DNA from 3 places in the Bacillus sp. XF8 genome. Region 2 is predicted to be linked to each of the others. Evidence: predicted binding sites of a transcription regulator. Region 2 holds the regulator's gene; each other region holds the start of a gene.
The links. Region 2 encodes Rex, which represses fermentation and respiration genes when NADH is low (regulators of the CRP and FNR family bind a similar motif). Its sites were predicted from a motif close to TTGTGAAATATTTCACAA; they were not measured.

Region 1: the regulator Rex is predicted to act here: its motif matches at 1,598-1,615, upstream of J4P91_RS16980 (nitrate reductase subunit alpha).
Region 3: the regulator Rex is predicted to act here: its motif matches at 1,516-1,533, upstream of J4P91_RS11865 (DUF1641 domain-containing protein).

The regions. Positions count from the first base shown of each region.
Region 1 covers NZ_JAGDQK010000027.1:35,881-38,157, reverse strand. The annotation lists gene J4P91_RS16980 (nitrate reductase subunit alpha) at 1-1,474, opposite strand, end outside; gene J4P91_RS16975 (Crp/Fnr family transcriptional regulator) at 1,683-2,277, opposite strand, start outside.
Region 2 covers NZ_JAGDQK010000054.1:4,802-7,078, forward strand. The annotation lists gene J4P91_RS25935 (ABC-F family ATP-binding cassette domain-containing protein) at 1-556, opposite strand, end outside; gene J4P91_RS25940 (redox-sensing transcriptional repressor Rex) at 741-1,370, shown strand; gene J4P91_RS25945 (YdiK family protein) at 1,399-1,590, opposite strand; gene J4P91_RS25950 (CPBP family intramembrane glutamic endopeptidase) at 1,593-2,277, opposite strand, start outside.
Region 3 covers NZ_JAGDQK010000018.1:133,821-136,097, forward strand. The annotation lists gene J4P91_RS11860 (NAD(P)/FAD-dependent oxidoreductase) at 1-935, opposite strand, end outside; gene J4P91_RS11865 (DUF1641 domain-containing protein) at 980-1,420, opposite strand; gene J4P91_RS11870 (winged helix-turn-helix transcriptional regulator) at 1,891-2,241, opposite strand.

The sequences.
Region 1 (2,277 bases), on a different contig from region 2:
GCACATCATCATTAAAGTCTTTTGGTTCTTGACCACCAAGTCCGCGGTTGACACCGTAGTTTGCTAACGTTAAGTCGTATACAGTTGTAACGAAAATGTCGCCTTCTTGTGTAGCGATTTTTTTCACTGGAATTGTACGTTCTAATACTTTGTTTCCGTCATCGGAGAAATATGGGATTTGTACAGTTCCAACTGCATCTTCCATACCAAGTAAAGAAAGACGTGGATCAATTTTTTCACCTGTTTGTTCGTCTTCTAAGCGTAAATTCCATTTCTTTTCGTTATCCCATCGTGATCCCATCGTGCCATGAGGTACTGCAAAATCATTCGAATGATCGTTCCAAAGAATTGGTTTCCATTCACCAAGTTTTGTTTCACGACCAATATCAGAAGCGTTTAAGAAACGGTCTGTAACGAATTGGTCTCCTTGCTGTTTTAATGTGACAAGGAATGGGAAATCGGTATATTGCTTTGCATAATTTGTGAAGTATTCCACTTGTTTGTCCACGTAAAACTCTTGTAAAATAACGTGCCCCATTGCCATTGCAAGAGCACCATCTGTACCTTGTTTTACACTCATCCAATCATCTGCAAATTTGGTTGATTCAGCAAAATCAGGACTTACGGAAACGACTTTCGTTCCTTTGTAGCGTACTTCTGCTAAGAAATGGGCATCTGGCGTTCTTGTCATTGGTACGTTTGAACCCCATGTCATAATGTAACCAGAGTTGTACCAATCACTACTTTCTGGAACATCAGTTTGATCACCCCAAATTTGCGGTGAAGCTGGTGGTAAATCAGCATACCAATCATAGAAGCTAAGCATTGGACCGCCCATAAGATGCATAAATCGGCTACCAGCAGCATAGCTTAACATAGACATCGCTGGAATCGGTGAGAATCCGACATTTCTATCTGGACCATATTTAATTATCGTATAAAGCATAGAAGCAGCAACAAGTTGTAATACTTCCTTCCAATTTGCACGAACAAATCCACCTTTACCGCGCGCACTTTTATATGTGCGTGCTTTTTCAGGATTTTCTACGATGCTTTTCCAAGCGTCTAGTGGTGATTTGTGATTTTGAAGTTCCTCTTGCCACATATTCCAAAGGACACCGCGTACATATGGGTATTTCACGCGAAGTGGACTATAAATGTACCAAGAAAAGCTAGCTCCACGCGGACATCCTCGTGGTTCAAAATCAGGCATATCAGGTCCGGTAGATGGATAGTTCAGTTCTTGACCTTCCCAAGTTACAATTCCGTCCTTTACATAAATATTCCAGCTACAAGAACCGGTACAGTTTACGCCGTGTGTAGAACGGATTACTTTATCATGTTGCCATCTCTTTCTGTACACGTTTTCCCATTCACGATCTTCGTATGTTTCTTGTGTATGATTATCGTTATAGCGATCTATTGGAGAAAAATATTTTAAACGTTTCATTAGTGCCGAAGGTTTCTTTTTCATACTGTTCACTCCTTTAATACGTTTCTCTTACTAACATTCAATATAAAAGAGTGTGAAAAATAGAGATGTGATATCTGTCACAGTTCAACAGATTGTCAAAAAAATTATATGAAATTTTGGAGAGTGTGATGTTTTACACATCGTAGAAGAGGTTTTCTACATAGAGTAAAGGAAGAAAGAAAAAAGAGCAGCGTCTCAAATAGAGAGGCTACTCAATGCTACAAATAGAGGCGGGGCAATCTTCACAGGCGATTTCGCATTTTAAAAATTGCAAATTATGAATGGTAATCTTTCCTTTATAAATGGAAATGATTCCTTGTTTTTTTAAATCATTTAACATACGATTTACACTTTCACGTGATGTTGCACAGAAATTTGCAAGTTCTTGATTTGTTAAAGGTAAATCGATGAGGATCCCATTTTCTTTTAATACACCATAACTATTTGTCATACGAATGAGTGTGGAATAAAGGGCACCCTTTTTACCATGCAACACTAAATCACGGAATTTCGTTTGCATTCTCCTTAAATGCTCGCTAATCCATTTCATAAATTCAAATGCAAGGGCCGGCTTTTGGAGTAATGCTTTTTCTAAAGCATCACGCTTAATGATGCCCACTTCAACGTCTTCTAGGCATTTCGAATTTAATAAGTACTTTGCATTGTCCGTAAATAATGTTAATTCACCGATAATATCGTGCTTTGAACAAATGCGAAGTGTTAATTCTTGGCCATCAGCACTAATTTTACTAATTTGAACTTTCCCAGAGTGAATAATATAGAGTTCTTTCGCCTCCACACCC
Region 2 (2,277 bases):
CTGGTTTTGTTAATAGTAGCTTCCCAAGAGCAAGTCTTGTTTTCTGTCCACCACTTAACGTAGAAATCGTTGTTTGGTGTGTTTCAACTGGAAAACCAAGTCCACTTAAAATGGAGCGAATATCAGCTTCATATTGATAACCACCTTGATCTTTGTAGTCTAACTGTAATTGATCATAATCAGCGAGTAATTTTTCGTACGTAGCAGCATTTGAAAAGTTCTCTTCCTTACCCATTTCCTGCTCTAACCTTCGAAGTTTCTTTTCCATTTGCTGCAGATGAGTAAAGACGGTAAGCATTTCATCCCAAATTGTTAAAGAAGTTTCTAAACCAGTATTTTGGGCTAAGTACCCAATTGAAACATCTTTTGGCTTTATAATTTCTCCACCGTCGTGAGATAGTTCACCGGCAATTATTTTTAATAATGTGGATTTTCCAGCACCATTTCGACCAACTAGTGCAATGCGATCCTTTGTTTGAACTTCCAATTTAATGTTTGCAAGAATTGTTTCAGCACCGTATAATTTTGAAAGCCCATTCACTTGTAATAAAATCAATGTTTTCACCTCAAATAATTTCTTAACTTTGCCATGTTTATATTTCTCAATCATACTAAAAATAGTGTATAGTTTAAAATAAAGAGAGAAGTCTTCTCTCTATTATACAAGGAAAGTCATAAGTGCTAAACTTCTGTATTTGTTTTAAGTCTATGAACAAAGATAGGAAGAGAGGAGAGGTTATATGGATCAGCAAAAGATTCCACAGGCCACTGCCAAACGATTGCCTCTATACTATCGATTTATCCAAAACTTATCTCTTTCTGGTAAGCAACGTGTTTCATCGGCAGAATTGAGTGAAGCGGTGAAGGTAGATTCCGCGACAATTCGAAGAGATTTTTCATATTTTGGAGCGTTAGGGAAAAAGGGATATGGGTATAATGTGAATTATTTACTATCATTTTTCCGAGAAACGCTCGATCAAGATGATATAACACGTGTAGCACTTATTGGAGTGGGTAATTTAGGGACCGCTTTCTTACATTACAATTTCACGAAAAATAATAATACAAAGATTGAAATGGCGTTTGATGTCAATGAAGAGAAAGTTGGAAAAGAAATCGGAGGAATTCCTGTATATCATTTAGATGAATTAGAAGAACGTTTAACAAATGATATACAAGTGGCAATATTAACAGTGCCTGCTACCGTTGCACAAGCTGTAGCGGATCGATTGGCCGAAACAAATGTACATGGAATTTTAAATTTTACACCGGCACGATTAAATGTTTCAGAAAATATAAGAATTCATCATATTGATTTAGCTGTAGAATTACAAACACTCGTTTATTTTTTGAAAAATTATCCACAATAAAACGCAGAGGAAATCCCTCTGCGTTTTATTATTGCTTTTTCTTTGTAAATTTGACTAAGATAAGTCGAAGTGCCAAATTAAAATCAATTGTTGCCATAGCAGCAAACAGCATTGTCCAAAAGTTCCAAATTGTATCTGTAACGTTCGTAATTGCGAAACGTGTAAAGACACATCCGAGAAGGAAATACAGTGCTGCCATGAACAATGGTGAGTTCCTCATATTTAAAATCCTCCGATAAATCCTTGCATTTTTTCTGCTTGTTTAATCATTTCTTGTATTTGTTCGTTACTTACTACTACTTGGGTTATTGCAACTAGTGAATTCATCGTAACGTGAGCCATAATAGGAACGATGATTCGTTTTGTTTTCACGTATAGAAAAGCGAAAACAAGTCCCATGGAAGTGTATACTAACAAATGTGTAAAATCAAAGTGAATTGCTGCAAAAACAAGTGAACTAATAATTGCCGCGATAAAGAAATTAAATCTTTTATAGAGTGTTCCAAATAAAATTTTTCTAAAGACAATCTCTTCTAAAATAGGGCCGATGATAGAGATAACAATAAGAAACCATGGAGTAGCTCTTGCTATTTCCATCAAATCTTGGGTATTTTGAGAACCGGGCTTAATCCCTAATAATCGCATTTCAATATTAGCTGCGATTACTTGAGCAAACATAGCTAAAAAGAAACCGATAAATATCCAGCCGATTGTAGCAGAAATACTAGCTCGCTTAGTATCTAAATGTCTTTCGCGGATATCGGTTCTAAGTAGCCAAAGTATAATACATAATGCAATAAAAAAGCTGATGATTGACCAGTGCCCAGCCATGATTTGTATTTTTTGCTCTCGTGAAACCGCCATATTATCGTATAGTCCTGTTTTGAAAAGGAGCCACACTCCAACA
Region 3 (2,277 bases), on a different contig from region 2:
TGTGCAGTTGGTGGGTATGGACGACCTTCTGGACCGAAGACAACAGCGCTGTCTCCAGCAACGAATACGTCTTTGTGAGAAGTGGATTGTAGGTATGCATCAACAGTTGCACGGCCACGGTTTACTTCAAGACCTGATTCACCGATTAATGGGTTACCTTGTACGCCACCTGTCCAAACAAATGTGTTTGCAACGATTTTTTGACCGTCTTTTAAGTCAATTTCATTGCCAGCAACGTTTGTTACAGGAAGACCTGTTAAGAATTTAACGCCGCGCGCTTCTAAGCTAGTAGTTGCACGTTCAATTAAATCGTCTGGTAATACTGGAAGGATTTTTGGACCTGCTTCAACAAGAAGTAATTTTACTTCTTTAGGGTTTACGCCGTGACTTTTTGCAAGTTTAGGCATAATGTCAGCAAGTTCACCAACTAGCTCAACGCCAGTTAATCCGCCACCACCGATTAAGATTGTAGCATCAGCTTCATTTTTTGTTTTTGCGTATTCACGAATACGATCTTCAACATGTTTGAAGATTTTGTTTGCATCAGCAGCAGATTTTAATACCATGCTGTTTTCTTCTAGTCCTGGAATTCCGAAGTAAGCAGTTTTACTTCCTAAAGCAACTACAAGTGCATCGTAAGATAAAGTAGTGCCACCAGCTAGTTTTACTTCTTTTTTGTCTACTGAGAATGACTCAACTGTTGCAATTTTAAGATCGATGTCTTTGCCCTTGAAAAGTTTTGTAAGTGGCATTGCAACTGCTTGCTCAGAAACGTTACCTGCTGCTAGGCGGTGTAGTTCTGTAATGATTTGGTGTGTTGGGTATTGGTTGATTACCGTAACTTGTGCTTCTGATTTGCTGTAATATTTACGTACATTTAAAGCGGCAAGAAGTCCGCCATAACCAGCGCCTAAGATGACAATTTGTTTTGACATAGTATGATATCCCCCGTCTTTACTAATTGTTGTTATAAGATAAATTATTTATTATTGCGTTCTGCACTAATTTGAAGATAAGCATTGATAAAACGGAACATTTTTTGTGCTTGTGGATCTTTTAGTAATTTTAACAAACCGAAAAGACCGATAACTTCAGTGCTTTCGTCAGCGCGATCTTTTGCTTCGATAGCAGTTGCAGCCATGCTCTTTACTGTATCTTTTACAGGTTCTACAATCTCTTGGATTGCACCAACAGTGTCGCTTTTTAATACTTCGTCAGTAGCAACAGTTTGAGCGAAGTCATAAGACTTAGTTAAAATGTTAACAAGCTCAGTTAACTTTGGAAGCTGTTCTACTAGTGTAGTTAATGATTCTTGTACCTCAGGTTTTAACAATTGATCAAGTACATCAAGTTGTCCTTGGCTAGCAGAAATTTGTAAAGATTCTTGTTCAGGCTTTGTTTGAGTGATAGTTTCTGGCATCTCCAATTCTCCTTTACGATAGCAATACTCTTATTTTTTTAGGAATAAAATATTCCAAAGTAACAGGTAAGCGTTAGCAAAAAAATTGCAAAACTTTATACAAAGCTTCACAAAACGCAATAAAATGCCTTTAAATTTATGATTGCAAGTAGTAGACAATCATGAATCCAAAACCATAATTTCTTACCTATTATTTATGAACTGTCCGATACATGGCTTGTCCGCATAATGGAAAGTTCCTTTATCGGAAAGTGTATATAATATATATCTTATATTATATACTATATACACTCAGGTTAACATAAAAATGATTCCTAATGATTAGACTTTGAGTTCATAACCTAGTACTGACAAGGGAAAAAAGCATATATTTTATTTTAATGTTACCCAAAATGTACTTAATTACAGAGAAAAAAAGGGGAGAATGAGCAAATGATGTTTGTTTTTTCCCTTTTTTTCTCTTTTTCTGGTTAAGGTTGATCTGTTTGTGGGATAAGCATGGATGAATTTCCGTTCTTTTCTAGATGACATTCACCCCAAGTGCAAAGGGAATCAAGAATCGCTTCTAAGGACCAACCATAGTCGGTAAGAGAGTACTCAACTTTTGGTGGTACTTGATTATATACCTTCCTTTGAATAACTCCATCTTCTTCTAATTCACGCAATTGCTGTGTGAGCATCTTTTGCGTAATGCCAGGCATTAAACGTTTTAATTCACTTGTTCGTTTTGTCCCTTTTGTTAAGTGACAAAGAATAACGACCTTCCATTTTCCGCCGATTACTTCTAAGGTTGCTTCTACAGGAATGTTATATTTCTTCATATATTACAACCCCTTTAATGAGTTTTTATAGTCATA